DNA from 4 places in the Streptomyces sp. NPDC026394 genome. Region 3 is predicted to be linked to each of the others. Evidence: riboswitches for the same ligand, from Rfam matches in the RefSeq annotation. Region 3 holds a riboswitch; each other region holds the start of a gene.
What was found. Region 3 has a riboswitch for cobalamin ahead of metE (5-methyltetrahydropteroyltriglutamate--homocysteine S-methyltransferase). Riboswitches for the same ligand answer to the same signal wherever they lie in the genome.
Positions count from the first base shown of each region.

Region 1 (7,777 bases), on a different contig from region 3:
ATGCCCAGCAGGTACGGATCCGCCAGCGGGTTGCGCACCAGCGCCTGGGTGGCCGTACCGACGAGCCCGAGGCCCGCGCCGACCAGCGCGGCGAGCAGCGCCCTCGGGACCCGCAACTGCCAGACGATCAGGTCGTCCGTCCCCGGCCGGGGCGGCTCGCCCCCCAGGCGCCGGAACACCACCGACCACACCTCGGCCGGGGCGATGTCGGTGGCACCGAGTGCGACGGCCGCGGTCAGCGCGACGAGCAGGGCGACCAGCAGCCCGAGAGCGAGCCAGACGGCACGGGCCTGGCCGGGCCCCCTTCCCTCGGCACCTCCGACCCGCCCTTCCTCAGCACCTCCGACCCGCCATTCCGCGGCACCTCCGGCCCGTCCTCCCTCAGCTCCTCCAGCCCGCCGTTCCTCGGCTCTTCCGGCCCGCCCGTCGTCCTGCCCGACGGCTCGCCCGAGGTCCGGCCCCGGAGCCTGCTCGACGGCCTCCCGCCTCGCGCCCGGCGCTGCCATCAGCGGTCCGCTCCGGGCTCGGCCAGGCGGTCCGGGTAGAGCGTCGCCGCGATCCGCCGCACCGTATCGGCATTGCCCACCCCGGCGATGGTCGTCTGCTCCGAGCCGATACGCAGGAATTTCCCTTCCCGCACCGCGCGCAGTCCCGCCGTGGCCGGGAATTCCTTGAGGAACTTCTCAGCTTCGTCGAATGCCTTCCCGGTGGCCGCGGCACTTCCCCGGTTCCGTACGCCGAGCTGGATCCAGTCCGGGTTCTTCGCGACCACGTCCTCCCACGACACCGGCTGGAAATCGCTCGCGCAGTCCGCGAAGATGTTCCGCGCCCCCGCTTCGGTCAGCACCGCGTTGGCCACCTGCCGGTTGCAGACCGCCACGGGCTGTTTCGTCCCCGCGTCGAAGTCGAAGAAGAAGTACGACGGCCGCTTCGCCGCAGGCACGTCGGCAAGGGCCGCACGTACCGAGGAAACCTTCTTCTCCATCTCCGCCACCAGTCGCCCCGCACGGTGCGAGGTACCCGTGACCTGACCGAGCCGCCGGATGTCGGCTTCCACCGCGGACAGGTCCCGCTGCGGCACCTTCTTGCGCGGCGCACACGCCGTAGAAGCCAGATAGACGTGCTTGATGCCCGCCGCGGCGAATTCCTCCTCGGTCGGACCGGTCGCCGCGCCGCCCATCATGCCCATGGACGCGAACGTGTCGATATAGACATCGGCTCCGGACCCGAGCAGCTTCTCCTTCGGGATCACCGTCTTCCCCAGCACCGGGACGCGTTGCGCGCGGGCGTCCAGTTCGGGAGGCAACGTGCCTTTCCCCGGCGGGAATCCGGTACCGACGACCCGGTCGCCCGCTCCCAGCCGGAGCAGCATTTCCAGGCTCGCCGCATTGCTCGTGACAATCTTTCGCGGCGCCTCGGAAAACGTCGTCCGCCGCCCCTCGCAATCGGTGACCGTGGCGGGAAAGCCACCCGCTCCGCCGCCCCGCCCGTCCGCGGCGTCCGCCGCCGTCTGCCCGCCGGAACTACCGCAGCCGGTGGCCAGCGCGGCCACCCCCAGCACCCCCACGATCGCCGCCACCGACCGGCCTCGCCACGCCGACCGACCTTCCGGCACCATCCGGCCTTCCCAAGCCGACCGACCTTCCGGCGCTGCCCGGTCTCCCGACACGGACCGGCCCTTCGACACCGACCGGCCCTTCAGCACCGGCCGGCTCCCGGCCACCGGCTCCACCAGATCCATCCGAGGACGCATACGTCCGCTCTCCCTGCCTCTCGACCGCCCGAGGGCCCGCGCGTGCGGGCCCGGGACCAGGTAGTCGAGCGGACGGCGCCCCGGGTTCCCGCCGTATTGGTCCGATGACCACACCGCGGCCGGGCGTTAGAGTGTGCGGGCCGTGGTGTCGGGAAGACCGGTGAAGACCGTCAGGTCCAGACCGGAGCGGCCCTCGCCACTGTGATCGGGAAGTTCCCGCCCCGTTCCGTACGCGCCCCGCGCCCGTACGGAGCCACTGGCCGCAGCCCGCGACCGGGAAGGCAGGGGCGGGCGCGCACACCCGTCAGCCAGGAGACCGGCCACGGCATCTCACGAACTGATCCACGAGGTGCTGGAGCGTGACCACCGGATGCCCCCGTCCGCCAATTCCCCTTCCCCTTCACCGTCCCCGTCTTCTCCCCCCTCCCCCTCCCCCTCCACTTCGCCGTCCCCGCCGTCCGCTTCCGCGTTCCGCTGGCGGCGGCAGGACACCGTGCGGACCGCCGGGCTGATGGCGGTCATAGCCGCCCTGCACGTCATCGCCTTCGGTGTGCTCTTCCTGCTGGTCGTGCCGCAGCACTACGCCGTCGGGTCGCAGGTCTTCGGGGTCGGTCTCGGCGTCACCGCGTACACCCTCGGTATGCGGCATGCCTTCGACGCCGACCACATCGCCGCCATCGACAACACCACCCGCAAACTGATGGCCGACGGCAAACGCCCGGTCTCGGTGGGCTTCTGGTTCGCGCTCGGGCACTCCAGCGTGGTCGTCGCCATGGCGGCGCTGGTCGCCGGCGGCGCGCAACTGGCCGGCACCCTGCTCGACGACGGATCGAGTGCCCACCAGGTGCTCGGCACCGTGGGCACCACGGTCTCCGGCAGCTTCCTCTACCTCATCGCCGCGCTCAATCTCGTCGCGCTGGCGGGCATCTGGCGGGTGTTCCGGGCGATGCGGCAGGGCCGGTACGACGAGGCGGAGCTGGAGCAGCACCTCGACTCCCGCGGCTTCATGAACCGCGTACTGGGCCGCTTCACCCGCTCCATCACCCGGCCCGGCCAGATGTACCCGCTCGGCCTGCTCTTCGGTCTCGGCTTCGACACCGCGACCGAGGTGACGCTGATGGTGATGGCGGGCAGCGGCGCGGCGGCCGGTCTGCCCTGGTACGCGATCCTGGTGCTGCCGCTGCTGTTCGCGGCGGGGATGAGCCTGTTCGACACGCTGGACGGTACGTTCATGAACTTCGCGTACCAGTGGGCGTTCTCGAACCCGGTGCGCAAGGTCTACTACAACCTCACGATCACCGGTCTGTCGATCGCCGTCGCCTTCTTCATCGGGACCATCGAACTGGTCACCGTCCTGCACGAGAAGCTGAACCTGACGGACGGCGTGACCGGCTGGATCTCGGCGATCGACCTGGACAACGTGGGCTTCATCATCGTCGGCCTGTTCGTGGTGGTCTGGGCGGCGGCGCTGGCGTACTGGCGGCTGGCCGGGGTGGAGAAGCGCTGGTCGGCGCGGGCCACCGAGGCGACCGGGGCCCCGGAGGCCGCACGGGCCCCGGAGACGGCCGGGGAGACCGCCTGACCCGTCGCCCGACCTACCGGGCCCGACCTACCGGACCCGGTCTGTCCGCTCCCCGCCCCGCCCTTCATCAGTGGGGGCCGGGCCACCGCCCCCACCCGCCATCGGCAGGGTCGGCCGCCGCCCCACCCTCCACCGGCAGGGTGGGGCGGTGACTGCTCCCGCCCTGCCTCAGGTCGCCGAACCGGCCGCCGCGCCCGTCTTCAGATCACGGCCCCAGCGCGCCAGCTCGGCTTCGAGGTCGAGCGGGCGCAGCCGGTCCGGTTCGTCCGGGCCCGGCCAGTCCGTACGGGGCACCCGCCACATGACCTCGAACTCGTTGCCGTCCGGGTCCTTGGCGTACAGCGACTTGGACACCAAGTGGTCGGTGGCGCCGACCAGCGCGCCCCGCCCCGCCAGGTCCGCCGCCACGTCCGCCAGCTCCCCGAGGGTGCCGACCTCCCAGGCCAGGTGGTAGAGCCCCACCCGGCCGTGCTCGGGGCCCGGCGCACCGGCGCCGACCGCGAACAGTCCGAGATCGTGATCGTTGGCGGTCCCCTCGGCGCTGAGGAACGCGGCCCTCCCCGGTATCTCGGTGTCCACCCGGAACCCCAGCGTTTCCGTGTAGAAGGCCACAGCGCGCGCCACGTCCCGTACGTAGAGCACCGCGTGATTCAGCCGCCGCACTGCCACGTCAATCCCTCACCTTCCGCTTCTCCCCGCACCCATCACTTCACGGCACATCACGTCATGCCACACTCGGCTCCCCCGGCTCCACCCGGCTCGCCAGGAATCAGTCGCGCACCAGCAGCATCACGAACGCGACGATCACGCCGAACACCAGGGCGGCCACCCCGTACGCAAGGCGGTGGTTGCGCAGGACCGGGAGCAGCCGGTCGACCGCGTACCGGCCGGGGCCGGTCAGTGCCAGGGCTCCCGCGCCCGCCGTGAGCAGCAGCTCGTACTCGACGCCCTCGGGCGCGAAGAAGCCGCCGCCCCACTTCACCGCCAGCGCGTTCACCATCGTCCCGACGACCGCCGCGCCCGCCAGCGGCGTCAGCAGCCCGAGGACCAGCCCGAGGCCGCCCAACGTCTCGCTGAGGCCCGCCACCACGGCCATGGCCTTGCCGGCCGGGTAGCCGCTGGCCGTGAAGAACTGTCCGGTTCCGTCCAGCCCCGGTCCGCTGAACCAGCCGAACAGCTTCTGCGCACCGTGCGCAGCCATGGTCAGGCCGACCGCGAGCCGCAGAACCAACAGACCGATGTCGTACGCGTGCGGGGTCGCGGCATGGCGGTCGTCGACGCCGCTGCCGTAGTCGCGAAGGGGGCTGAGGGGGGAGGACATGCGAGCGCTCATTTCTGTCTGTCTGGTCCGTCCGGACCGGCGTGCCCTACGGGAGGACCGACGCCGCCCCGACGGAAGTACTTGAAACTTCAAGTCACACACCGACGATACACATCACTTGAAAGTGAAACAACACCCCCACCCCTCACCCTCCGAACGCCACCCCACACGATGCGTAACCCTTAAACCTACCCCCCACACCCCCACCACACACCGCATCCACACCAAGACCCACCCCACCCCACCCCCAGAAAAACCACTCCCCAACACCGCCCACCCCTCCTTTCCCTCCCCTCCCCCCTCATCTCCCTCTTCCTCCTCATCCCCCTCCCCCTCGCCCACCTCTGCCGCCCTCTCCCCACCCCTCCGCAACCGCCCACGTGTCCTTGTCCCCACCGCGCCACTCGACGAGCCCCGGAGTGTCCAGGTCGATGTCCTCGGCATCCGGCGCCAGCCCCGCATGCCGCAGGAACTCGGCGACATCACCACGCCCGTGCGCCAGCCCGACGATCTGCCCGTGGACAGTGACCCGCCGCCCACCGGACGAGGAGGGCGGGTGGACGATCACCGGCGGATGCTCAGCCATGCTTTCAGCGTGCACCGAGACCGCCCACCACGCATGTCGGCCGCACCGCACCATGCCGGCCCCATTGCCGGAGAGCTGCACGGAAGCGCGCCCACCGATACTCACCGAACCAGCGTCGCTGGTCGTGGCGTTGACGTACGGAACAACCGCGCCAGGCTTGACGAGCCGCCCGGCGTCCGCGACGCACCACACGGCAAAGCCGGCGCACCGCCCCGGCTCGCGACATCCAAACACCGTCCGACCAGCAACATCGACGTCAACCCCAAATGCCGAAGACCCCCCGTCAAGATCGACGGGGGGTCTTCGCGCTGGTGGGCACAACAGGATTTGAACCTGTGACATCTGCTTTGTAAGAGCAGCGCTCTACCGCTGAGCTATGCGCCCTGGCTGGACCGACAGACTACCTTGCTTCCTGGGCTGCTTCACAAACCAGGGGCCTCAGCTCCGGCGGCGGGCCGGGGAACCAGCCCCCGAGATCGCGAACCAACCGGCCGCTGTATTCGTTCTCACTGGGTGGGAGAATGGCAGCCGGGCCTGGGGCGATGCGATCGGGAGAGGGATGTGACGGCGACACACACGCAGCCGCACGAGCAGCGAGCACGCCGTGCAGTACGCCGTCGCCCCCGCGGGGGCGCGTTCCGGGACACGATGGCTCTGCTCCTTCTGCCGCTTCCTTTGCTGGCCGCCGCGGCGCCGGCCGCGTTCGCCGGTGGCGGTACGCGGCGCTGGTTCGGGCGCGGGGAGAGCCAGCGGGCGGACGCGCAGGCCGCGAAGGATGCCGCGGCTGCGGCGTTCTACGAGCTGGACACGGCACAGCGCGACCTGCGGATCTCCATAGAGACGATCACGGCGGTCGACAGTTCGCCGGCGGCCGTACGGGCCGCGAAGGACTACGAGAACTTCGGGCGGCGGATCGACGAGGTCAGCCAGGGCTACATCAGCGCTGTCGACGCCCACGATCTCGACCGGGACGATCTCGACGCCGGTGCCGCCTCACGGGCCCGCGCCGACCTGACCCGGGCCAAGGAGGAGCTGGAGCGGGTCAAGGCCGACCTCGACCGGTTCGCGCAGGGGCTCGGCCCGCTGCTGCAGACCGCGGAAACGCAGTTGGCACGGCTCGCACCGGCGGTGGAACGGGCGCGGCAGGCCCTGCTCGCGGCGAGCAACGCGCTGGACGCCGTCCGGGCGCAGGACTTCAAGGCCGACGATCTGGCGGCCCGGCTGGCCGCCCTGTCGCCCGAGCTGACCAAGTTGAACCAGGGCGCCGGTCAGCACGGCGTGCAGGAGACGATCCGGCGCGCCGACGACGTACTGCGCCAGGCCGAGTCCGTACGGACCGAGGCGGAGCGGCTGCCCGAGAAGGCCGCGGAGATCGACAAGCGGCTGGTGTCGCTGCGGACCCGGGCGCAGGCCATCACGACGCGGGCGAGCAAGGTCGACCCCGTACTGAGCGAATTGCGGCGGCGGTACAGCGCTGCCTGCTGGCAGGACCTCCAGCATGTGCCGGACCAGGCCGCGGACGCCGTCGCGCAGGCCGAGAGCAAGGTGCGGGAGGCGCAGCGGGCGCGGGACGAGCAGCAATGGGCCGACGCCACGAGCCTGCTGGCGACCGTGCGGGCCCTGCTGAACACCACCGACGAGGCCGTCTCGGCGGCCGGCGACCGGCTGCGGCGGCTGGACGAGGTGTCCTTCGACCGCGAGAAGGAGGTCGAGCGTACGCGCTTCGCCGTACGGGACGCGCAGCGTCTGGCGATGGCCGGACGCAGCACGCCCGACCCGCGGCACGCACGGCCGCTGGACGATGCGGTGGCACGTCTGGAGCGCGCGATCGCCGGTCTGGAGGGGCGGCACCCGGACTGGTGGCACTTCCTGACCGAGACGGAGGCGGTACGGCAGACCGCGTCCCGCGTCGTCCAGGAGATCCGCGACGAACGGGGCGGCGGCGCAGCGGGCTGAGTCGGCTACGGTCCGGACGGTCGGCAGGAAACAGGGCGGCAGAAAGCTGCCCGACGTCGGCGCCTGCCGCCCCGGCTCTCCCGCCTCAGCTCTCCCCCCCAGCCCTCCGGCCTCCGGGGTCCGCGCTCAACCCTTCACACGCGGCTCACCGGCCCACCAGCAGGCAAGTACGCCGGCACGCCGACACGCCGGGCCCACCGGCACGCCAGCGCCCCACCCCATCGCTCCGGCGGATCCTCCCGTCCTCCCCTCCCACCCCCATGACCTGCCGCTATGGCGTTACGCCCGGTTCAGGCGGATGCTGGTGTCAGGCACGGCCCAGGCGGTTCATCGCGCTAAGGAGGCCGGAACATGGACGCTGGCCAGGCTCTGCACGGGCCCACCCGGACGCTGCGCGGCAAAGTGCGGCACACACGGCTCGACGAACATCTGCCCGTCGATCACCGGCTCAGCACGGTGTACCGCTTCGGCGCCGGTTTGATGGGGTTGGTTCTCGTCGCCTTCGGCATTCTCGGACTGATCGACAAGATCGGATTCTTCGACACGGGCGGCGACACCGTCGCGGGCCTGAACACCAAC
Region 1 is NZ_JBVHPX010000002.1:168,081-175,857, forward strand. It holds gene ACZ4QV_RS04945 (FecCD family ABC transporter permease) at 1-506, opposite strand, end outside; gene ACZ4QV_RS04950 (ABC transporter substrate-binding protein) at 506-1,618, opposite strand; cobalamin riboswitch at 1,880-2,092, shown strand; gene nicT (Nickel transporter NicT) at 2,091-3,335, shown strand; gene ACZ4QV_RS04960 (VOC family protein) at 3,504-4,004, opposite strand; gene ACZ4QV_RS04965 (DoxX family protein) at 4,105-4,656, opposite strand; gene ACZ4QV_RS04970 (hypothetical protein) at 4,976-5,242, opposite strand; tRNA gene ACZ4QV_RS04975 (tRNA-Val) at 5,552-5,626, opposite strand; gene ACZ4QV_RS04980 (hypothetical protein) at 5,804-7,198, shown strand; gene ACZ4QV_RS04985 (DUF4383 domain-containing protein) at 7,550-7,777, shown strand, end outside.
Region 1: linked by a shared signal. The riboswitch ahead of nicT (Nickel transporter NicT) and the one ahead of metE (5-methyltetrahydropteroyltriglutamate--homocysteine S-methyltransferase) in region 3 are both predicted to bind cobalamin.

Region 2 (7,777 bases), on a different contig from region 3:
GGCGCCCGCGGGCAGCCGCTCCAACTCGTACGCGTAGTACGCGGGGTCGCGGGTCAGCAGCCGCAGCGGCTCGCCCAGCCGGGCGGCGGCGCGCGTCAGGTGGCCCAGCCCGAAGGTGAGCGATTCCAGGCAGACCACGGTCATGCGCGGGTCTCCTCACGGCGGGACGGCCAGGGGGCGCGGTTCCACGCCATCGTCGACCAGGGCATGGACATCTCCTCGGGGCTGCCGACCTCCGTCGGCTTCAGTGCGGCCAGGTCCACGGCCTCCCGGTGGCGGGCGTAGACCCGTTCCACGTAGCGGTGGCCGGTGTCGGCACCGATCACCAGGTGGAGCCGGTCGGGGTGGCGGCGGGACTCGTGGGTGGCGGTCAGGTACGCGGCGCCGGTGGACAGCCCGGCGAAGACGGCGTGCTCGCGCAGCAGCGCGACGGCGCCGGACATGGCGTGGGTGAAGTCCATCCAGTGCACCGCGTCGTACAGGTGGTGGCGGACGTTGTCGAAGGGGATCGAGGAACCGATTCCGGCGATGATGGCTTCCGGGTCGTGGTGGTCCTGGCTCCCGAAGGTGACGCTGCCGAACGGCTGCACCCCGACCAGCCGGACGCCGGGATCCCGGCGGCGCAGATGCTTCACGAGGCCGCCGGTCGAGGCGCCCGACCCGACGCCGCCGACGACCGTCAGGGTGCGGTCCGGCAGGGCCGCGGTCACCAGGTCCGCGACCTCCTGGTAGCCCAGGTAGTGGATGTCGTCGTGGTACTGGCGCATCCAGTGGACGCCGGGCCGTTCGGCGAGGATCTCCCGTACCCGCCGGACCCGCAGTTCCTGATCGAGCTTGAGGTTCTTCGACGGTCTGACCTGCTCGACCGTCGCGCCGAGTATCTCCAACTGGGCGAGGGTGGTGGCGTCCACGGTGGTCGAGGCCACGATGTGGCAGCGCAGACCGTAGCGGTGGCAGGCCAGCGCGAGGGCGTAGGCGTAGATGCCGCTGGAACTGTCGATCAGGGTCTGTCCGGTACGGACGGTGCCCCGGTCGAGGAGCTGCCGGACGGCCGCCAGCGCGGAGTAGATCTTCATCGACTCGAACCGCAGCAGCACCATGCCGTCCGTCAGCCGGACGAGGTCGGGGATCTTGAGGGCGTCGGCTATGTGGGGATGTGTCGTCACGCGTAGCCTCCTTGGGCGAAAGAGCACTGGTGACCGAGCGAACGGAAGAAGGCGGACAGCTCGCCCTTCAGGGACGGCGCCGGCCGGGAGCTGAAGAGGTAACCGACGAGCGATCCGGTGTGGGCGACGAAGACGCCGTCCGCCCCGAACTCCTCGCGGTGGGCCAGCACGGTTTCGAAGGTGTGCTTGGGCAGTACCTCCTGGGACAGCACGCTGCTGAAGGTCGCGGCCCGGGCCACGGCTGCCGGGTCGCCGGAGGCGAAGCCCTTCAGGAGGTCGGTCAGGCACCTCTCGTACTCCCTGGCGCAGCGCCGGTAGTGCCGCCGCAGCACCGGCGTGACCGCGGCGGTGTCCACCGTGCCCGGCTCCATGACGAAAGCGGTGTGGAAACCGATGCCGGTGCCCAGCCGCCGTACGACCCGGTGCCGTCCGCTCAGGTAGAGCGCGAACTCGTCGAGGAACACGCTGTCGGCCCGCTCTATCGCCGACAGGACGCGGCGGACGGCCCCGGTGTCGTACGGCAGTGAGAAGACCCGGAACAGGCAGCGCAGGGTCGCCACGATGTCCGCCGTCGAACTGGCCATGCCCACTCCGACGTGCAGGTCCGAGTGGGTGCTCCAGCGTCCCGGCGGCAGCGTCAGGCCGAAGTGCTCCAGGAAGAGCCGCGCGGCCGTCGCCGCCTTCGCGCCGAGAAGCGGTCGGTCGGGCGATGCGTCGGACGGTTCGTCGTCGGGCCCGGCGCCCGGCGAGAAGTACACCCAGGAGTGACGGTCCACGGGGAACGAGACGATCGCGATGTCCGCCTCGCCGCCGGGGCGCAGCGGGCCCTGGAACAGCTCGCCCAGCGTCCCCTGGCAGACGCCGGAGACCCACCGTGCCGGGCCGCCGTCGGGTGTGGTCAGCATCGGGCACCGTACAACGGCCGTGCCGGACCCGGCCGTCGGCCGCCCCGGAGACATCGCCTGCGGTATTCCTCGGTCACGAACACGCCCTCTCCCGCCGCACCCGGTCCGAGGATTTCGACCGGTGAGTGAGAGGGCGGCCGCGCCGGGACGCGCGTGGCTCCGCCTGTACCACCGACCCAGCCCTCGCGGTCACTGTGGACAGCGCGTGCGTCCGTTCTCGCTCGCACGCGCGCAGTGGCAGGTATCCGGACTCATGGGCATGTCGGCCGGGCCTTCCGGCAACAACTACCGGCCACCGCTTCCCGCACCCTTCGACCGGGTGCGGTGCTGTATCGGCGGCTTTCGCTCCCACTCACCGCTGCGGGACAGTCCCGGATTCCCACCGGGTTCCCTCTTACGACGCCCCACGGAGAGTGGCGCGAACCGACTGCGCACATCAGCGTAGAGGTGTTCCCGCCACCGCAACAGAGAGGTCTGTGGGGTTGTCTCGATTGGTGCCGCTGACAGGGCGCGGGATGTGTGCAGTACGGGCCCACGGCCCGCGGGAGCCTGTCACCAGCGATCCTGCCGTGCAGCACACCGGCACTGCCCCGGCTCAAACATGTCATGTCGGTACGACTCGTCACGGTCCTGCGACAGATCCACTCGCCGGGCCCGGTGGCCGGTTCGAGCCCCTGGGCCCTCGGCTGGAGAGCCGCACGGGAGACCTGGGGCGGCCCGGTACGGAACGGGGCGCCTCACCGCGGCCCGGGAAGGCCGCGGGGGCCCTGAAGGGGATGAGCCTGAACACCTGGCACGGTGGCGCGAAAGTGCCGGACGGCGTCGACAAGATCGTGCGGCAGGTCCAAGGACTCGGGCGCCGACGTCGTGGCCTTGCGGGTCTCGTCGAGCCCTGTCGCCAAGGAGATGGCGGGGGCCGACTCGGGTGGAGGCATTACACGGTCAGCGGAACGGACGTCCACCTGATCGGCCGCCACCACCGCCTCCGATCGGCCACCGCCTCCTTCCCACCGCCGATACGGACGATGATGGAGGTTCACTCCCGCCGCGCGGGCCACTCCGCACGGCGGGGCCGGGCTGTCAGTCAGGAGGCGTTGGCATGCGGATCCCTGGACCCGAGCCCCGGCCGGACGGCGGGGTGGGGGCGGTCGCCGCGGCGGGCGGACTGCACATCTACCAACTGCGGCTGCACGCCGAGTACGGGCCCGTCGTGCGGTTCCAACTGCCGGGCGCGGAGACGGCCGTGTCGGTCGCCGACCCCGTACTGCTGGAAGCCACGGCCCACCTCGACAAACGGCCGGAACGGCTGTTCGAGTTCCTGGCCCCGCTGTGCGAGGCGGGCAACTTGCAGGTGCTGCCGGCCGAGGAACACACTCCCTGGCGGCGCGTCCTGCTGTCGGTGTTGGCCGGCCGCCCGTCCCACGAGCGGCACTTCGCACGGTTCGCCGCGCTCGCGGCCGGACTCGCGGACCACTGGGCCGAGCGGGCAGGCCACGGGCCCGTGGCCCTGCAGAAGGACCTCACCGCGCTGTCGCTGCGGATGATCTGCGCGTACGCGCTGGAAGGCGAGGCCGCGGACCCGGACGGCGTCGTCGCGGCCTTCGAGGAGGTGCTCACCGAGTACCTGGGACGGCTCTACCAGGTACCGGTGCCGGGCACACGGGAGGAACGCGCCGAGCGGGCGGACCGGGCCCTCGCCTACCTGCGCGCGACGGTCGACCGGGTGGTCGCGGCGCACCACTCCGGGGGCCGCGCGGACCGCAGCGACCTCATCGGGGCGCTCGTCGAGGCCGGCGAGCGGCCCGCGCGCATCCGCGACACCGTCATGGTGACGCTGCTCGCCGCCCACCACACCACCGGAGTCGCCGTCTCCTGGACCCTGCACCTCCTGGGGAGCCACCCCGAGGCGGCCGAGCGGGTCGCCGCCGAACTGGACCGCGTACTCGGTGACCGCGCCGTGCCCGAGTACGCCGACCTGCGGCGCCTCACCTACCTGGACATGGTCCTGAAGGAAGCGATGCGGCTGTACCCTCCCGGCCCGTACGGCGCGCGGGAGACGACCGGACCGCTCGTCCTGGGCGACCATGAACTCCCGGCCGGTACGACGGTCTTCTACCCGTTCTGGGCCGTGCACATGAACCCCGACCACTGGCCCGAGCCCGAGAAGTTCGTCCCCGAGCGGTTCACCCCGCAGGAGGTGGCCGGGCGGTCGCGGCTGGCCTACATCCCGTTCGGCATCGGGCCGCGCAGTTGCGAGGGCGCCGGTCTCGCCGTGGTCGAGGCCGAACTGGTGCTGGCCGTGCTGCTCAAACGCTTCCGCTTCCGGCCCGTGCCGGGGCACCGGGTGACACCGGTCGAACGCTTCGTGCTCTGGGCGCGCGACGACATCCGGATGCTCCTGACGCCCCGTGACACCGCACCGCGTGCCTGAACCCGGTACGTGAACTCCGTGCCTGAACCCGGTGCGTGCCGACGGGGCTGGTGCGCGGGGAAGCCGGGTATGCATGGGGCGGCAGTGCCGGTGCGAGCAGGGGAGTGGCCATGACGGAGTGGTTATTGGCGTTCGACGCGGGCTGTGGCGCGTGCAGCGAGGTGGCCGGGGAGATCGGCGGCCTGGTGGACGACCGGCTGACGATGGCGGGGCTCGGGGACGCACCCGTACGCGCCCTGCGGCGGCAGGCGCTGGGCGACGACCCGCCGTTCGTCCCCACGCTGCTGGCCGTGCAGGGGGACCGGGTACGGGCGTGGACGGGCCCGGCGCTGTCGGTACGGCTGTGCCGTCTGCTCGGGCCGGCCGGGTCCCTGCGGGTGGTGCGGGCCCTGAACCGGACCGACGTGCTCGTACACGGTGACCGGCGCAGACTGCTCAAGGCCGTGCCGGGCCTGGCGCTGGGCGCGTTCCTCGTCTCCGGCGGCCTGGCCGCTCCGGCCATGGCCTCGCCCGGACGCCGGATGACGGCTGCCGCCGCCGAGGAGTGGGCCGCCGGGCTCGAACGGCTCCCCACCGGCTACCGAGAAGTGACCGCGCTGCCGATGCCGCAGCGCAGGGCCGTGTACGCCCGTGTCCCGGACCGTGCGAAGGCCGGCCTGTGGCTGGAGCACGTACAGCGCTACCGGGCGGCGCACCCCGAGCTGTCGGGGCCGCGGACGGCGATGCTGGAGAAGGTCGCAGCGGCGGTGCCGGCCCTCTTCGCCGGGACCGGCGCCTGGCCGGCGGCGGAGGCCGACCGGCTGCGGGAAGAGTCGGTGGCGGTCCTGGGCCCCGACGTGTCGTTCGCCGCGCTCGGGGTGCTCGGCCCGGCCGATTCGCCCGCCCCGGCCGCCCCCGGCACCTCCCGCCTGCTGATGAACTGCGACTGCCACAAGGGTGCCAGCGGTTGCAGTTCATGCGGCAACTCCGTGCCCTGCACCCCGCAGGCTTCGGGCTGCGGGTGGCTGTGGCAGCAGAACTGCGACGGGGTGTGCGGGGGCTGAGGAAGCGGCGTACGGGCAGCCGGTCCGCGCCCGCGAGGTGGCCTCCGGAAGCGGGCGCGGGCGCGCGAACGTAGGGTGGGCGCGGCAGGCCGGCCCCAAACCGGCCTGCACCGCGCGTGTCGGCATCCCGCGTACAGGGAGGTCCGCCGTGCCACTGCCCCACGATGCCGGTTCACCGGCTTTCGTCCTGGTCCACGGCGGCTACGGCTCGTCCGCCGACTGGGCGGGAGCCGTACGCGAGCCGGCCTCGCGCGGCCACCGGGCCCTCGCCGTGGACCTCCCCGGACACGGTCCGGCTGTCGGGGATGCCGGCCGTGAAGACGCCGGAGGAGCTGTTTGTCATACGGGTCAACCGGCGCTCCGGCGACCGGCGGGCCCAGGCGGCGGTGCGCGCGGCGTACACCGCGCGCTACCCGGGGGCCGCGTTCCTCGCCTGCTGAACTCCTACGCGCCGGATGTGACGCACATCGACGCACCTGGGCGCCCCCTCGCGGCACGTCCGCAACGTCCTCAGAACGCATCAGTGAGGCGCTCGATCAGCGCCCGCGCCGTCTCGTCACCGCCCGCGGCGGCACCGGCCGCGACCGCGCGACGGCGATCGGGGCCAGATACCCCTTGAGCGCCGCCACCGCGCGCCGCACCGCGCCGCGGTCCGGCTGGTCCCGGCCGGCCTCGTCGAGGATGGCCGCCTCGATGGCCGCGGCGTCTTCCAGAACCTCTTCCGCGACGGCCAGGGAGGGCAACTGGCGCAGGGTGTCGGCGACGGCTTCGACCAGGACCTCGAATTCCGGAGCGATCTTCCGTCCGGCTTTCCGGGCGGTGTTCTCCGCGCCGTCGCCCCAGGCCAGTTGCGATTTCACGACATTGCCGTACGTCACCGGCCCCTGCACTTTGCCCGCATTACCGTCGCCGATCTGAAATATCTTGTCGCCGAAGTGCGACGGGATTTCGTTCATCGGGTCACCTTGCCCGTGTTCTGATTGCCGAACTGCTTGATGCTGTCGCCGATGTGGAAGTTCTCCACCTGGAATTGGAACTCAGCCTGCGGATTGTCGATCGCAGCCATGATGGAGTGCGATATCTGCGCCACCAGGTTCTTGTCGGGGCTCGTCAGTACGGCGTAGGGCGCGCCCGCCGTCTCGATGTTGAGCCGGTGCAGCGTACTCCGCGTCGCCGCCATGATCAGCCGGACGAGGACCGAGACGACCAGCACGGCCGCGCCGGCGAGCACGGGCGGGCCGACGAGCATCGCGAGTGCTACGCGCCCGCCGGTGCTGTACAGCAGCATTCCCATGAACACGGCGCACACCGCGAAGCCCCAGGGGCCGACGCGCTTCAGGATCAGCCAGAGTCCGGGCTTCAGCTTGACCGTCGTCACGCAGGCGATGTTGTGCAACGGGTACGCCGCGGTACCGACCCAGAGGACCCGTCGGCTGACCTGGACATTGATCACTTCGCGTTTGTAGAACACGCTTCCCCCGAGGTGGTTCGCTGCCCGAAAAGTCACGGCCGGACCAGCATTGCCGAAAGGCCGCCGGGTGAACAGTGGTTACGCGAAAGCCGGAAGGCGGGTGCGGTGCGTGAACGTTTCCGCAAAGATTCGGCCCCCAAGCACCCAAGCTTCGACGCAACCGACTCCGCGCGCCGGAAAGCCCGCACGGCGAACACCGCCTACGGCATACCGGCCGCCGACGGCACCCCGGCCGCCGCGTCGCTCCCCGTCGCACCGCGCGCCCACCGGCCCGGGGGATACTGGGCCGGTGGGAATGCGGATAGCGGTGCTCGGACCGGTACGGGTCTTCGACGGCGACGGGGCACCGGTCGGCATCGGGGGCGCGAGACCACGCATGCTGCTCGGCCGACTGGCCCTGACGGCGGGCGACATGGTGACACCCGCCGCGCTCATCGACGGACTGTGGGGCACGCGGCCTCCCGCCGACGCGCTCAACTCGCTGCACGCGCTGGTCTACCGGCTGCGCAAAGCCCTCCCCGACGGTGAACTGCTGGAGTCGTCGGGGGCGGGGTACCGCCTCGCGGTACCGAAGGAGCACGTGGACGCCGCCCGCTTCGAAGCGCTGGCGGCCCGCGGCGGACGGGAACTCGCCGTGGGGTCACCCGAGGAGGCGTCCTCGCTGCTCGGCGAGGCGCTCGCGCTGTGGCGGGGGTCCGCGCTGGCCGACGTACGGGAGGCCCCGTTCGCCGGCCCGGCCGGGGACCGGCTGGAGGAACTGC
Region 2 is NZ_JBVHPX010000028.1:50,726-58,502, forward strand. It holds gene ACZ4QV_RS37410 (ATP-grasp domain-containing protein) at 1-144, opposite strand, end outside; gene ACZ4QV_RS37415 (cysteine synthase family protein) at 141-1,166, opposite strand; gene ACZ4QV_RS37420 (GHMP family kinase ATP-binding protein) at 1,163-2,071, opposite strand; cobalamin riboswitch at 2,291-2,515, opposite strand; gene ACZ4QV_RS37425 (cytochrome P450) at 3,171-4,502, shown strand; gene ACZ4QV_RS37430 (bacteriocin fulvocin C-related protein) at 4,613-5,545, shown strand; partial or broken gene ACZ4QV_RS37435 (alpha/beta hydrolase) at 5,694-5,825, shown strand; gene ACZ4QV_RS37440 (hypothetical protein) at 5,860-5,985, shown strand; gene ACZ4QV_RS37445 (hypothetical protein) at 6,082-6,501, opposite strand; gene ACZ4QV_RS37450 (DUF6232 family protein) at 6,498-6,998, opposite strand; gene ACZ4QV_RS37455 (AfsR/SARP family transcriptional regulator) at 7,312-7,777, shown strand, end outside.
Region 2: linked by a shared signal. The riboswitch ahead of ACZ4QV_RS37420 (GHMP family kinase ATP-binding protein) and the one ahead of metE (5-methyltetrahydropteroyltriglutamate--homocysteine S-methyltransferase) in region 3 are both predicted to bind cobalamin.

Region 3 (7,777 bases):
ATCGGGGCCGACGGGGTGAAGCCCAGGGCCCTGTGGAAGGCGATGGAACCGGTGTTGTGCGGCGAGGTGATGGCGCGTACCTCGGTGCGGCCGGCTGCTGCCGCGCGTTCGAAGAAGGTGGTGTAGAGGCGACGAGCGACGCCCTGCTGGCGCAACTCGGGGTCCACTCCGACGAAGTGGATGTACGCCTGGTCCGCGTGGTCGGCGGAGTGGAAGCCTACGAGGAACGCCCGGATTCCCCGCACGTCCTCCAGCACCAGACTGGTGTCCGCGAAGTGTTGCAGGAAGAGGCGTGGCAGCAGCAGGGAGAGTTCCCTCGCTTGTTCCGGGGTGCGTGAGTCGCCCCACCAGCGCTGGACGCACTCCACGAGGGTGGTGTGGTCGGTCGTACGGGCCCGGCGTACGTCTTGCATGCCCTGCCTTTCGGTTGGGGGTGATGGGGATGCGAGGGGGGTGCGATGGGGATGTGATCGGCATTGGAACGCTCAGCTACTCGCGGTAACTGGGTGACGTCGCGGAGCGCTGCGCTCGGTCAAGGCCGGGAGACAACCGTTCAGGGGTGGGTAGTTCCCAGTTTCTCGGCCGTGGGGTCGGTGGGTGCGATGTGTCCCTCCTTTTTACGTCGCGTCCTGTGATGGTCTGCCGTCGTCGATGAATTCGAGGAGACGCTCGACGAGCCGGTCCGGCTCGTCGAGCGACACGAAGGCGCGTGAACGCTCCGCGATGGCGACCGAGCGTGCGTCTCCAGGGAACAGTCCGCGTCCGGTTCGAGCGGCGTGCGGTGTCCCCCTAACGGCATGTCGGGCAGCACGATGTGGAACCGGTCGTGCAGTCCCGGGGCCAGCGGGTCCCACAGGTGTCCGTCGACCATCAGACCGTGCACGAACAACAAGTTCCTTCCCTGCCCGGCATGCCGCAGGTCGATGCGGCCGCCGGCCGTTTCCATCTGAGCGGTCCGAGTCTGCACTTCGGACACCTTTCCGCGTTCGCCCACAACGTAGAAATGCTCGCAGTGAAGGGTGTGAGCGACCCCGCCCACCGGACCTGGCGGCACGCGCGGTGTGTCGCTTGATCTGATCGAACCCGTCCTCGGACCGCGAGCAACGTGTATGCCTGCCTCGCCGTGTTCAGGAAGACGTACGCAGCCAGTCCTCGAAGCGGGTGGTGGCCAGTCGGGCGCTGCCCTCGTCGGGGACGAGGCTGCGTTCGGTGAGTTCGGAGCCGAAGTAGCGGGCGTGCGGGTCGGGGGCGACCGTGCGCGGGTCGTGCCAGGCGTGCAGGGCCCGGGCGACGAGTTCGTCGAAGCGGAAGACTTCGGGGCCGGCCACTTCGGTGGTGGCTTTCTGCGGGATTTCCACGGCGGCCTTGGTCACCGCCTCGGCGACGTCCGCGGCGGCCAGGGGCTGGAAGAGCACGGGTGGTACGCGCACGGTGTCGCCGTCGGTGGCGGCGTCGGCGATGCCTCTGACGAACTCGAAGAACTGTGTCGCCCGGAGGATCGAGTAGGGAATCGGGCCCTGTTTGATCAGCCGCTCCTGGACCACCTTCGCCCGGAAGTAGCCGTTGTCGGGCAGGTCGTCGATGCCGACGATCGACAGCGCCAGGTGATGCGTGACGCCCGCCGTGGCCTCGGCGGCCAGCAGGTTGCGGGTAGAGGTGGTGAAGAATTCCAGGACCGCCGACTCCTCGAAGGAGGGCGAGTTGGCCACGTCCACGACCACCTGGGCTCCGGCCAGCGCGGTGTCGAGGCCCTCGCCGGTGAGGGTGTTGACGCCCGTACTGGGCGCGGCGGGCACGGCCTCGTGTCCGCGCTCGGTGAGTCTGCCGACCACTTTGCCGCCGATGAGGCCGGTGCCTCCGATGACCACGATCTTCACTTCGTCTGCTCCTCGCGCTGTTGGCGCCCGCTGGGGCGGAGAGGCGTCAGGGCTCCCGGGGTACGCGCAGGTGAGCGCGCTGTTTGAGTTCTTCGTCGTCGACCAGGACGGACATGGGCTGCCCCGGTACGCAGAGCATGGTGACGACGAAGCGCAGCCGCGTGTCGGTGAGGGCGTTGCCGTCCTGGTAGTGGATGACGTCACCGCCGGGCTCCCAGAACGCTTCCCCGGCGCGGACGATCCGCTCCGGCTCACCTTCCAGTTCGAAGCGCATCTCGCCCTCCAGCACGTACCCGAAGGCCGGCCCTGGGTGGCGGTGCGGCGGGGCACCCTGGTCGCCGGGCGGGTACTCGATCTGGACGGTCGACACGTGCGCGCCCTCCGGGATGGCGGGCGGGACGACCTCTTGCAGCACGGTGAGCGCGGACTTCCATGCCTCCGAGGGCGGGTGTTCGTGGGTGCCGGGCATGGCGGGTCCTCCTTCTGCGGTGCCGATGCCGGCGCCGGTGCCTGTGCCGGTATCGGTAGCGATGGCGGTGCCGCCCCGGTGTGCGGTGCCGGCCCCCCCCGGTGTACGGCACCAGGCCTCGGCGAACGGCCCGCCGGTAAGCGGCCCGGCCGGGAGATGTCCCATTGTTCAGACCCCCGGCATGCCCGGTGAGCGCCGATCCGGACACATCCGGGACGCCGTACGGAGCCTCGGCCCCGCCCGTCCGACCCGGCTCCGCCCGTCCCCGTCCCCGCCGTCCCGCCCGGCTCCGCCCCCGCCCGCCCCCACCCCTCCCCCCGTGTCCCATCTCACGTACCACCATGTGAACAAGGGTGTCCCTACCGGGTGCGACCGATCTACGCTGTCCGGTGCAGCTGGTTCGCCCTGCCCGCCAGGCAGGCGCGTCGTAAGAGGGAACCCGGTGGGAATCCGGGACTGCCCCGCAGCGGTGAGCGGGAACGACCGCCGTCATACGCACTGGATCCGGGCCGCGGATCCGGGAAGCGACGGCCAATAGGTGTCCGCCGGACGATGGTCCGGCAGGCGTGCCCGCGAGTCCGAAGACCTGCCCGTTGCCCGCGTGCGTCCGTACGTGCGCGGACCTTCCGGTGACCTCGAGGGCGGGTCGGCGACCACAGCAGGCGGGCATGGGTGCCGTTCGGCGCCGGGTGGCCCGTCCGGTGCGTCATTCCTTCGCGTTCTCGTCCCGTCACCGGGCTCGGAGAAGATCACGCTCGCGAAGGAGAGTTCCGTGACAGCGAAGCCCGCAGCCGCGGCAGCACGGGCCACCGTGTACGGCTACCCCCGCCAGGGACAGCACCGGGAACTGAAGAAGGCCGTCGAGGGGTACTGGAAGGGCCGCGTCACCGCGGACGCCCTCCGGGAGACCGCGAAGGACCTGCGCCGTTCCAACTGGCAGCAGCTGGCCGACGCCGGCATCCACGAGGTGCCGACCGGTGACTTCTCGTACTACGACCATGTGCTGGACACCAGCGTCATGGTCGGCGCTGTCCCGGAACGGCACCGCGCCGCCGTCGAGGCCGACGCCCTGGACGGCTACTTCGCGATGGCGCGCGGGACGCAGGATGTGGCGCCGCTGGAGATGACCAAGTGGTTCGACACCAACTACCACTATCTCGTGCCCGAATTGGGGCCTGACACCGTCTTCTCCACCGACTCCGCCAAGCAGGTCGGCGAGGTGCGGGAGGCACTCGCGCTCGGTCACACCCCGCGCCCGGTCCTCGTCGGCCCGGTCACCTACCTCCTGCTGTCCAAGCCGGCCCCCGGTGTGGCCGCCGACTTCGACCCGCTGACCCTGCTCGACCGGCTCCTGCCCGTCTACGCGGAGGTACTGGCGGACCTGCGCGCGGCCGGCGCCGAGTGGGCGCAGTTGGACGAGCCCGCCCTGGTGCAGGACCGCACCCCGGCCGACCTCAACGCCGCCGAGCGCGCCTACCGCGTCCTCGGTACGCTCGCCGACCGCCCGAAGCTGCTGGTCGCCTCGTACTTCGACCAGCTCGGCGAGGCCCTGCCGGTACTCGCCAAGGCGCCCGTCGACGGTCTCGCGCTGGACTTCACCGAGGCCGCGGCGGGCAACCTGGACGCGCTCGCCGCCGCCGGCGGCCTGCCCGGCAAGCGGCTGGTCGCCGGAGTCGTCAACGGCCGCAACATCTGGATCAACGACTACGAGAAGTCGCTGGCCACGCTCGGTACGCTGCTGGGTCTGGCCGACCGGGTCGACGTGGCCGCCTCCTGCTCGCTGCTGCACGTGCCGCTGGACGCCACCGCCGAGCGGGACATCGACCCGCAGGTCCTGCGCTGGCTCGCGTTCGCCCGGCAGAAGACCGCCGAGGTCGCCACGCTCGCCCGCGGCCTCGCGCAGGGCACCCACACGATCGCCGCCGAACTGGCCGCCAACCGCGCCGACCTGGCGTCCCGCGCCGGTTCCGCGATCACCCGCGACCCCGCCGTACGGGCCCGTACCGCCGCCGTCACCGACGCCGACGGCCGCCGCTCGGCGCCGTACGGGGAACGGACCGTCGCCCAGCGGGCCCACCTCGGCCTGCCGCTGCTGCCGACGACCACCATCGGCTCCTTCCCGCAGACCGCCGAACTGCGCGCCGCCCGCGCCGACCTGCGGGCGGGACGCCTGGACACGGCCGGGTACGAGGAACGCATCGGGAACGAGATCCGCGAGGTGCTCGCCTTCCAGGAGGAGGCGGGCATCGACGTCCTCGTGCACGGCGAGCCCGAACGCAACGACATGGTGCAGTACTTCGCCGAGCGGCTGACGGGGTATCTCGCCACACAGCACGGCTGGGTCCAGTCGTACGGCACGCGGTACGTCCGGCCGCCGGTCCTCGCGGGCGACATCTCGCGGCCCGAGCCGATGACGGTGCGGTGGACGCGGTACGCGCAGTCGCTCACCGACCGTCCGGTCAAGGGGATGCTGACCGGCCCGGTCACCATGCTCGCCTGGTCGTTCGTCCGGGACGACCAGCCGCTCGGCGACACCGCCCGGCAGGTGGCGCTGGCCCTGCGTGACGAGGTCGGCGACCTGGAGGCGGCCGGCACCTCGGTCATCCAGGTCGACGAGCCGGCGCTGCGCGAGACGCTGCCGCTGCGCGCCGCCGGCCGTCCCGCCTACCTCGCCTGGGCCACCGAGGCGTTCCGCCTCACCACCGGCGGGGTGCGGGACCGGACGCAGATCCATACACACATGTGCTACGCCGAGTTCGGTGACATCGTGCAGGCCATCGACGATCTGGATGCCGACGTGATCAGCCTGGAGGCGGCCCGCTCACACATGCAGGTGGCCCGTGAACTGGCCGAACACGGCTATCCGCGGGAGGCCGGCCCGGGCGTGTACGACATCCACTCGCCCCGCGTGCCGAGCGCCGAGGAGGCGGCGAGCCTGCTGCGCAAGGGCCTCGGCGCCATCCCGGCCGAGCGGCTGTGGGTCAATCCCGACTGCGGTCTGAAGACCCGGGGCTGGCCCGAGACCCGTGCTTCGCTGGAGAACCTCGTCGCGGCCGCGCGGACGGTGCGCGCGGAGCTGCCCACGTCGTGATCACCTTCGAACTCCACAGCTAGAACCGGTTCATGGGGGTGACCCGGGGGGGGGCAGTCCGCCGGCCGGCTCGGGAACGGCCGGCCGGCGGGCCGTAAACTGCTCTCCCCGCACTTATCGAGGAACATCACTTGACCCCGTATTCCCTGGCGTTCTACATGGACGTCGTGACCACCGGCGCCGTGCTCGGCCTGCGCCACACCGATTCTCCCGAGCGCGTCGCCGAAAACCTGGGGCCGGACTTCGGCGAGAACAGGTTCGGGGAAACCGGCCTGGGCTACTCCTACGGCCTGCCCGAGTTCTTCTGGGAACGCGAATCCACCGACGCCCTCTGGTCGGGGCACCATTTCACCTTGCAGGTGCACAGACTGGCCCACCGGAAGCACAAGTCCGTCGACGAGGTGCTGCGAACCCGGTACGGGCGCTTCGCCCCCCGGCTGCGGTTCGAGAAGCTGCGGCGTCTGTTGGAGCGACGCGGCGTCCCGTTGCTGGAGATCCCGGATGCGGCGAACGCGCCGCACTACCGGACGTTCTGGCAGCCGAATTCCCAGGTCGCCGTCTCCGTCATCAATTGCCACGGTGAATTCAGCACACCGGGCAACCTGCGGGTCGGCGACGTCTATAACATCCAGGCGCCGCTGACTGCCGACGCGGTGGCGTGGCGGAGGGAGCGCGCCGCCACGTGAACGGCTTGGCAGTCTTCGCAAGGGCGGGCGGGAAGATGCGCAGAAGTTGGCACGGGGCCATGGTTGTTGGCATTCGGCGCCACTGTCAGAGTCTCCGTATGGTCGGCGCGAACTGGCGGCGTGCCGCACCGTCAAGGTGTATGCGGAGTACCTGGTACGGGGCGTGCAGACTCCGGGGTGAGGGCCCCGGACGTCCGTCGGGCGGGTGCGGAGCAGAACTGAGGCTGCTCCGCACCCGCCCGCGGCACACATGGTGCACCGGAAGGGGTCAGCTCTGCCCCGTGCTCTCCAGGACGATCTGGAGCTCGACCTCCTGGTCGCCCGACACCGTGCCTTCCGTACGGACGGAGAACGCGCGTGTCAGCACGTCCCGCAGCCGGTCCACCGCCAAGTGGCTGCCCTGGAGGTCGGCGGTGACGGCGGCGGACAGGTCCGCGTTCGGCCGGACGTCGCCGCGGACCTCCGAGGTTTCGAAGGTCTCGGTCCAGACGGTCGGGTGACCGGACCGGTGCGGCTGGTCGTGGGCGGTGTCGCCGTCGGCGCGGTCGGAGTCGAAGCAGCTGCGCAGCGTGCTGAACACGGCCTCGGCATCGGCCGGTGTCTGGGCGCTGAGCACGACCTGGGCCGGCTCGTCGGTATGGGGTGTGCGGGTCATGTGGGCTGGGTCCTCTCCGCGCTGTGCGTCGATGTGGTGCGGCGGGCTTCCTTGGCCGCCCGTTGGGGTACGACGGTGTATTTCGGGTCCTCGGCGGAGGCGATGCCGGCCGCGAAGACCCCGAAGCGGGTGCACACGGAACCGGCGAGCAGGGCCAGCCCGCTCGCGGCGGCCAGCGTGCGGGAACGGCCTCCGAAGGCGGCGCCGACGGCGGCTCCGGCCGCGGTGAGTGTCCGCGCCGTGCGGAGCAGCGTGCCGGCCCGCCCCTGGTGCCAGGTCTCCGCGACCATGCCGAGGCGCCGTTCGACGGCCTTGGTGACCGCTTCGTCGGCGACCGCGGCCAGTACCGCGGCGCACCGGGCGGGCACCGTCTCCCGTACGGGAGCGACGGCGAGGGCCGTCCCGGCGGCGGCGGCCGTCGCCGATGCCGCGAAGAGGTACGGGAGTTCGCGGTGCGCGCCGTGCCACGCGGGGACGGCGGTGTCCGCCGCGAGGACCGCGGTGTAGGTGGCGACGGCCGGTCCGAGGAGCGCCGCGAAGCCGGTGGCCAGGGCGCCTGCCCTGGGCAGCTTTCCGGTGACGGCCGAGGCGGCCGCGGCGCCCGCTGCCGGCCCGTAGGCGGCCAGCAGCCAGGAGCCGACGCTCATCGGCGAGGTCGGCTTGACGACCCGGAGCATGTTCGCGAACCGGCCGGGTCTGCCGAGGTCGTTGACGAGTGCGGCGGTGGACAGGGTGACCGCCGCCAGGGAGGAGCCCTTCATCGCGGTGGCGGTGGTGGTGCGGCCCGTCGCGTGGGCCCCGGCCGCCAGCACCGATCCGGCGCCGGCCAGACCGCCGAGGAAGAAGTACCCGGCGATGTCCCGGGCGCGCCAGGCAGGAGCCTTGATGACCGGCCGGCCGTAGTACGACCGGAAGTCGGCCGGGGGCGCCATGAGCTGCTCACCACGGCCGCCGCGGCCGCGCTTGCCGCCCTTGCGCCGTCCTCTCCCGTCGGCGCCC
Region 3 is NZ_JBVHPX010000024.1:1,926-9,702, forward strand. It holds gene ACZ4QV_RS35235 (GNAT family N-acetyltransferase) at 1-413, opposite strand, end outside; gene ACZ4QV_RS35240 (SDR family oxidoreductase) at 1,128-1,877, opposite strand; gene ACZ4QV_RS35245 (cupin domain-containing protein) at 1,924-2,346, opposite strand; cobalamin riboswitch at 2,726-2,954, shown strand; gene metE (5-methyltetrahydropteroyltriglutamate--homocysteine S-methyltransferase) at 3,119-5,437, shown strand; gene ACZ4QV_RS35255 (hypothetical protein) at 5,569-6,123, shown strand; gene ACZ4QV_RS35260 (hypothetical protein) at 6,392-6,778, opposite strand; gene nrfD (NrfD/PsrC family molybdoenzyme membrane anchor subunit) at 6,775-7,777, opposite strand, start outside.

Region 4 (7,777 bases), on a different contig from region 3:
ACCTGGGAGGGAGTGCGCACCGCGCTGATGGCTCAGACCGACGCGGACGAGGACATCGACCGGGTTGTGCCGGTGGGCCCCATCGGCCCCGGCTGCCACCTGTACGAACGCCGCGACTGCGCCCAGCAGCGCCAGCCCTCCGACGGCCGGTCGGCTCAGCGTCGCCCCGGACCGGTGACGGATGCATGTGCCGTATCCGGTGGTCGGGGCCCGCCCCGGCGCGGCGGGCCCCGAGGGCGCTCACCGGTGCCTGAACTCCGCCGCCCGCTTCTCCACGAACGCCGTCATGCCCTCCTTCTGGTCCGCTGTCGCGAACACCGCGTGGAACAGGCGCCGTTCGAAGCGGACGCCCTCGGCGAGGGTGGTTTCGAAGGCGCGGTTGACGGCTTCCTTGGCCATCATGGCGACCGGCGCGGACATGGCCGCCACCGTCTCGGCCACGGCGGCGGCCTCGGTCAGGAGGTCGGCGGCCGGTACCACCCGGGAGACCAGGCCGGCGCGCTCGGCCTCCGTCGCGTCCATGGTGCGGCCGGTCAGGCAGAGTTCCATCGCCTTGGCCTTGCCGACGGCGCGGGTGAGGCGCTGGGAGCCGCCGATGCCGGGGATGACGCCCAGCTTGATCTCGGGCTGGCCGAAGACGGCGGTGTCCGCGGCGAGCAGGATGTCGCAGAGCATGGCCAGTTCGCAGCCGCCGCCCAGCGCGTGGCCGGCCACCGCCGCGACGGTGGGGGTGCGCAGGGCGCCGAGGCGGTCCCAGGCGGTGAACCAGTCGCTGAGGTACATGTCCATGTACGACTGCGGGCGCATCTCCTTGATGTCGGCTCCGGCGGCGAACGCCTTCGCCGAGCCGGTGATGACGATGCAGCCGATGTCCGGGTCGCGGTCCAGTTCCTCGGTGGCCGCCACGACCTCGGTCATCACCTGGAGGTTGAGGGCGTTGAGTGCCTTGGGGCGGTTGAGGGTGAGGGTGGCGGTACGGCCGGTGCGCTCGACGAGGATCGTCTCGTACGGGTGGGTACGGGCGTTCATGGGTGTGGTGGCGCCGGTCATATGGCGGTTGTTCCGTTCTGGTCGGTTTCCTGCGGGTCCGCGCCGCCGCCGGAGCGGTGCCGGATGGTGCGTACGATCCCGGAGAAGTCCTCCGCCGCGCCGTCCCCCTCGGCGAACGCCGCGTACAGTTCGGCGGCGCGCAGGCCGAGTTCAGCGTCCACGCCGCCCGAGCGGACCGCGTTGGCGGCCAGGCCCAGGTCCTTGGCCATCAGCGGTGCCGCGAAACCCGGACGGTAGTCGTGGTTGGCGGGGCTGCCCGGGACCGGGCCCGGCACCGGGCAGTTGACGCTCAGCGCCCAGCACTGGCCGCTGGCGGTGGACGCCACGTCGTACAGGGCCTGGTGGGACAGGCCCAGGCTCTCCCCGAGGACGAACGCCTCGCTGACGCCGATCATCGATATGCCGAGGATCATGTTGTTGCAGATCTTCGCGGCCTGCCCGGCGCCCGCCGCGCCGCAGTGCACCGCCTTCTTGCCCATCGCCGTGAGCAGCGGCTCGGCGCGCGCGAACTCCGCCGCGCCGCCGCCCGCCATGAACGTCAGCGTGCCGGCCTCGGCCCCGACCACACCGCCCGAGACCGGAGCGTCCAGCGCCTGGTGGCCCGCGCGTACGGCGGCCTCGTGGGCGGCACGGGCGTCGGCCACGTCGATGGTCGAGCAGTCGACGAACAGGGTGCCGGGGCGGGCTGCCGCGAGCAGCCCGCCGTCCTGGTAGAGGCCCAGGACGTGCCGTCCGGCGGGCAGCATGGTGAGCACCACGTCCGCGTCCGCCACCGCAGCCACAGCCGAAACGGCGGGTTCGACACCGGCCTCGGCGGCGGTCGCCAGCGCTTCCGGTACGAGGTCGAAACCGGTCACCCGGTGACCGGCCTTGACCAGGTTGGCGGCCATCGGGCCGCCCATGTTGCCGAGTCCGACGAATCCGAGGGTGAGGGGCGCGCCATCCCCCTGGCGTGTTTCCGTGGTCACCAGGGCACCTCCTGCGTACCGGCGCCGCCGGCGAGGCCCAGTTCGCGGGCGCCGAGCGGGGCGAAGAAGCGGGCCACGTCCTCGTCCGTGACCTCGGTGAGCCCGGCGGGGGACCAGCGCGGCGCGCGGTCCTTGTCGATCACCTGCGCGCGGATGCCCTCGACCAGGTCCGGCGCGGCCAGCGCCGCGCACGAGACGCGGTACTCCTGGTCCAGTACCCGTTCGAGCGGCCCCAGGTCGCGGGCCCGGCGCAGTGCGGCCAGGGTGACCTTCAGAGAGGTGGGGGACTTGGCGAGGATCGTCTCGGCGGCCTCCTTGGCCTCCGGGACGCCGCTGCTGAACAGCCGGTCCACGATCTCCTCGACGGTGCCGGCCGCGTAGCAGGGGTCGATCCACTGGCGGTGGGCCGCCAGTTCGCCCTCGGGCACCTCCTGTACGTACCGGGGCAGTACCTCGGGCACCGGGGCGGCGGCGAGGTCCGCCAGCAGCCCCGCCACCCGCTCCGACGGGACGAAGTGGTCGGCGAGCCCGCACAGCAGCGCGTCACCGGCCCGCACCGGTGCCCCGGTGAGCGCCAGGTGCGTGCCCAGTTCCCCGGGTGCGAGTGCCAACAGGTACGTGCCGCCGACGTCCGGTACGAAGCCGATGCCAGTCTCGGGCATGGCGACCTGGGAGCGCTCGGTGACGATCCGTACGCTGCCGTGCGCCGAGACGCCGACGCCGCCGCCCATCACGATGCCGTCCATGACGGCGACGTACGGCTTGGGGTAGCGCGCGATCCGGGCGTTGAGCCGGTACTCGTCGCGCCAGAACGCGGCGGAGGCCGAGCCGTCGCCGGTCCGCGCGTCCGCATGGATGGCGCGGATGTCGCCGCCGGCGCACAGGCCGCGCTCGCCCGCTCCAGTGATCACGACGGTCTCGACCGTCGGGTCGTGCTCCCACGCGTCCAGGGCCGCGTCGATCCGGCGCACCATGGCGTGGTCGAGGGCGTTGAGCGCCTTCGGCCGGTTGAGCGTGAGGTACGCCGCGCCGCCCTCGATCCGCAGCAGTACGGAGTCGTCGGTCATCGGGCGGCCCCCGTCCCGGCGCGGGCGCCGCCGGTCTTCGCCCCGGTCAGCCCGCGGGCCACGATCAAGCGCATGATCTCGTTCGTCCCTTCCAGGATCTGGTGCACCCGAAGATCGCGGACGATCTTCTCGATGCCGTACTCACTCAGGTAGCCATAGCCCCCGTGCAGTTGCAGCGCGCGGTCGGCGACGGAGTAACCCGTGTCGGTGGCGAACCGCTTGGCCATCGCGCACAACTGCGGCGCCTGCGGGTCCGCCCGGTCCAGCGCCTCGGCCGCCTGCCGTACCAGCGCGCGGGCGGCGGTCAGCTCGGTCGCCATGTCGGCGAGCCGGAACTGGAGTGCCTGCGCCTCCAGCAGCCGCCCTCCGAACGCCTCCCGGTCCGCGAGGTACGCCTGCGCGGCGTGCAGCGCGCTCTGCCCGCCGCCGAGGGAGCAGGCGGCGATGCCCAGGCGGCCGCCGTTCAGCCCGCTCATCGCGATACGGAAGCCGTCGCCCTCCGCACCGAGCCGCCGGCCGGCGGGGACGCGCACCTCGTCGAGGATCACCTGCCGGGTGGGCTGCGCGTTCCACCCCATCTTCTTCTCGTTGGCGCCGAACGACAGCCCCGGGTCGTCCCGCTCCACGAGGAACGCCGAGATGCCGCCGGGGCCGTCCTCGCCGGTACGGGCCATCACCACGTACACCTGCGAGGTCCCGGCGCCGGAGATGAACTGCTTCACTCCGGTCAGCACGTAGGAGTCGCCGTCGCGCACCGCACGCGTGCGCAGCGCCGCGGCGTCCGACCCGGCGCCCGGCTCGGTCAGGCAGTAGCTGCCCAGGTCGGCCATCGAGCACAGGCCGGGCAGCCGGCGGGCGCGCTGCGCGTCGTCGCCGTACCGGTCGATCATCCAGGCGACCATGTTGTGGATGGAGAGATAGCCCGCGATGGACGGGCAGGCGGTGGCCAGCACCTCGAAGACCAGCACGCCGTCCGCGCGGCTCAGCGCGGACCCGCCGTGCTCCTCCCGTACGTAGATCCCGCCGAGCCCGAGCCCGGCGGCCTTGCGCAGCACGTCCACGGGGAAGTGCTTGTCCTGGTCCCAGGCCACGGCGTGCGGCGCGATGTGCTCCTGCGCGAAGTCCAGCGTCGTCTCGACGATGGCGAGCTGGTCGGCGGTGAGTGAGGTCAGCGAGGCGGCCGTGGTGGCGGTGGTCATGACGCTCATCGCGCTCAGCCCATCGTCGGGAGGGTGAAGCTCGCGCCTTCCTTGACCCCGGGGGGCCAGCGCGAGGTGACGGTCTTGGTACGGGTGTAGAAGCGGATCGCGTCCGGGCCGTGCTGGTTCAGGTCGCCGAAGCCGGACCGCTTCCAGCCGCCGAAGGTGTGGTAAGCGACCGGCACCGGGATCGGCACGTTCACGCCGATCATGCCGGTGTCCACCCGGCGGCTGAAGTCCCGCGCGGTGTCGCCGTCGCGGGTGAAGATGGCCACGCCGTTGCCGTACGGGTGCTCCGTGGGCAGCCGCAGCGCCTCCTCGTAGTCCGCGGCCCGTACCACCGACAGGACCGGGCCGAAGATCTCCTCCTGGTAGATCCGCATGTCCGGGGTGACCCGGTCGAAGAGCGACGCGCCCGCGAAGAAGCCGTCCTCGTGGCCGGGCAGGGTGAAGCCGCGTCCGTCGACGACGAGTTCCGCGCCCTCGGTGACGCCGAGGTCCACATAGGCGCGGACCCGGTCCAGCGCGTCACGGCTCACCAGCGGCCCGAAGTCGGCGTGCGGGTCGTCGGAGCGGCCGACGCGCAGCGTGCCGACCCGCTCCTTGAGCCGCGCCACCAGCGCGTCGGCGGTCTCCTCGCCCACCGGCACGGCGACCGAGATCGCCATGCAGCGCTCACCCGCCGATCCGTACCCGGCGCCCACCAGCGCGTCCACCGCCTGGTCGAGGTCGGCGTCCGGCATCACGATGAGGTGGTTCTTGGCGCCGCCGAAGCACTGGGCGCGCTTGCCGTGCGCGGCGGCGGTCGCGTAGATGTGCGCGGCGATCGGCGTCGAGCCGACGAAGCCCAGCGCTTCGACGCGCGGGTCCGCCAGCAGCGTGTCCACCGCCTCCTTGCCGCCGTGGACGACATTGAATATGCCCGGCGGCAGTCCCGCCTCCAGGAACAGCTCGGCCAGCCGCAGCGGCACCGAAGGCGCCCGCTCGGACGGCTTGAGAAGGAACGCGTTGCCGCAGGCGATGGCCGGCGCGGCCTTCCACAGCGGGATCATCGCGGGGAAGTTGAACGGGGTGATCCCGGCCACCACGCCGATGGGGCGGCGCAGCGAGTGCACGTCGATGCCGGTACCGGCGTTGTCGGTGAACTCGCCCTTGAGCAGGTGCGGGACGCCGGCCGCGAACTCCACCACCTCCAGGCCGCGCTGGAGATCGCCGTGCGCGTCCGCGACCGTCTTGCCGTGCTCGCTCGACAGCAGCCGGGCCAGCGCGTCCCGCTCGCCCTCCACCAGGCGCAGGAAGTTCAGCAGGACGCGGGCGCGCCGCTGCGGGTTCCACTCGCCCCACTCGGGCTGGGCGGCCGCGGCGTCGGCGACGGCGGCCGCCGTCTCGGCCTGGCCGGCGAGCGGCACCCGGGCCTGCACGGTGCCGGTGTTGGGGTCGTACACCTCGCCGTGCGCGCCCGATGTTCCCGGTACGTGCTCGCCGCCGATGAAATGGGTCAGTTCTCGGACCATGGGGGCCTGCTCTCGTCAGGTGAGATCCGGGGATGGCACGGCCGGGCCCACGGGCGGCGCGGATGGCGCGCGGACCGTGGCGGGGCCGTGGGACGCGAAAGGCGTGGAACCGTCAGCGCGCGGGCGGTGCCGCGGGCCGGGCCGGATCACCTGGGTTGTGGGTACGCACCGATGCCATGCGTGTCTGCTCCATCCTCGTGGACAACACGGAACAACACCCGCGGCCGGTATCCTGGCTTCCGGATCGTCGTGCGCCGCCCGCCTTCCCGACGCACCCGCGTCAGTGGCGTGTTGCTCGGCGTCGCACTCCCCGGTCACAGTGGCGGGACCACGCCGGATTCGCACCGGCTTCCCTGCACCGCGGGCCTACGTCACGAACATATAGTTGGACGTCCTAGTAAGTCCAGGGGGATCGGTGATCTTCCGGGTGCCCCGGGGCGGGCCGCTGGGACCGCGTACGCCTCTCAGCCGTCCCGTACCCCTCAGCCCTCCCGCACCGGATACGGCACGAACGTGCTGCTGTTCTCGTCGATGGCCAGGGGACGGCCGAGCGGCGGCACGGCGCGCTGCGGGCACTCCAGGCGTTCGCAGACCCGGCAGCCCATGCCGATGGGGATGGCGGCACCGGCGTTGTCCAGGTCGAGGCCGTCGGAGTAGACCAGCCGGGAGGCGTGCCGGATCTCGCAGCCGAGGCCGATGGCGAAGGTCTTGCCCGGATCGCCCCAGCCGCCGCGGTGCCGGGTGACGGTGCGGGCCGTCCACAGGTAGCGGCGGCCGTCCGGCATGGCGGCGATCTGCACGTGGATACGGCTGGGCGCGGTGAACGCCTCGTAGACGTTCCACAGCGGGCAGGTACCACCCGCCCGGGAGAAGTGGAAGCCGGTGGCGGACTGCCGCTTGGACATGTTGCCGGCCCGGTCGACGCGGACGAAGGAGAACGGGACCCCGCGCCGGCGCGGCCGTTGCAGGGTGCTCAGCCGGTGGCACACCGTCTCGTACCCGAGGCCGAACCGGTCGGTCAGCCGCTCGATGTCGTACCGCAGCTCCTCGGCCGCGGCGTGGAACGGGCCGTACGGCAGCACCAGCGCCGCCGCGAAGTAGTTGGCGATCCCGATCCTGGCCAGCGACCAGGCCGTCGTGCCCTCCTCGAAGTCCTCGGAGGCGGGCCGCGACAGCTCCTCGCCGGCCTCCAGCAGCGCGAGCTGGGTCGCCATGCGGAAGGCGCGCTGCCCGGGCCGCAGTCCCGCCGACAGGCGCAGCACCCGGGCGGACGGATCGTAGTGGTGCAGCGGCCCGTCGGGCGTGTCGACGAGGCGTACGCCGTGCCGTCCGGTGAGCCGGGCGGTCAGGGCGCGTCCCGCCTCACCGGGGCGGATGCCCAGCTCGGCGGCGAGTTCCTCGGCGGCGGTGTCGGCCTCGTGCAGGTAGTTCTGCCGCCGGTAGAAGAACTCGCGGATCTCCTCGTGCGGGGAGAGCGGCGCGGCCGGGTCGGTGCCGCCGCCGTCCCGGCCCTCCGCCACCTCCGCCAGCCGCTCGGTCAGCGCCAGGTTGCGCCGCCCGAGGCCGAGCAGCACCGACGCCACCGCGGGCTGCCGGGAAGCGAGTTCGGACAGGTCGGTGGGGGAGATCCGGCCGGCGGCCAGCTCGTCGGCGAGCGCCTCGCGCAGGTCGGCCAGCATCCGGCTGGTGTCGCGCTCGGAGAAGAAGCCGGGGTCCACCCCGAAGGTCTCGGTCAGCCGCAGCAGTACGGGCACGGTCAGCGGCCGTGAGTCGTGCTCCATCTGGTTCAGGTAGCTGGGCGAGATGGCCAGGACGCGGGCCAGCGCCGCCTGGCTGAACCCGCGCTCCTCCCGCAGCCGGCGCAGCCGCGCCCCGGCGTAGATCTTGCTCACGGTGTCCCCTCCGTCGCTGCCGCCCGGCTCACCCTAGTCGCCGTACGGCGGTCACGGACCTTCGCAACCTTGGCAGAAAGGTGCCAC
Region 4 is NZ_JBVHPX010000010.1:241,931-249,707, reverse strand. It holds gene ACZ4QV_RS23915 (enoyl-CoA hydratase) at 241-1,050, opposite strand; gene mmsB (3-hydroxyisobutyrate dehydrogenase) at 1,047-2,018, opposite strand; gene ACZ4QV_RS23905 (enoyl-CoA hydratase/isomerase family protein) at 2,015-3,085, opposite strand; gene ACZ4QV_RS23900 (acyl-CoA dehydrogenase family protein) at 3,082-4,293, opposite strand; gene ACZ4QV_RS23895 (CoA-acylating methylmalonate-semialdehyde dehydrogenase) at 4,299-5,798, opposite strand; cobalamin riboswitch at 6,004-6,176, opposite strand; gene ACZ4QV_RS23890 (short-chain fatty acyl-CoA regulator family protein) at 6,281-7,690, opposite strand.
Region 4: linked by a shared signal. The riboswitch ahead of ACZ4QV_RS23895 (CoA-acylating methylmalonate-semialdehyde dehydrogenase) and the one ahead of metE (5-methyltetrahydropteroyltriglutamate--homocysteine S-methyltransferase) in region 3 are both predicted to bind cobalamin.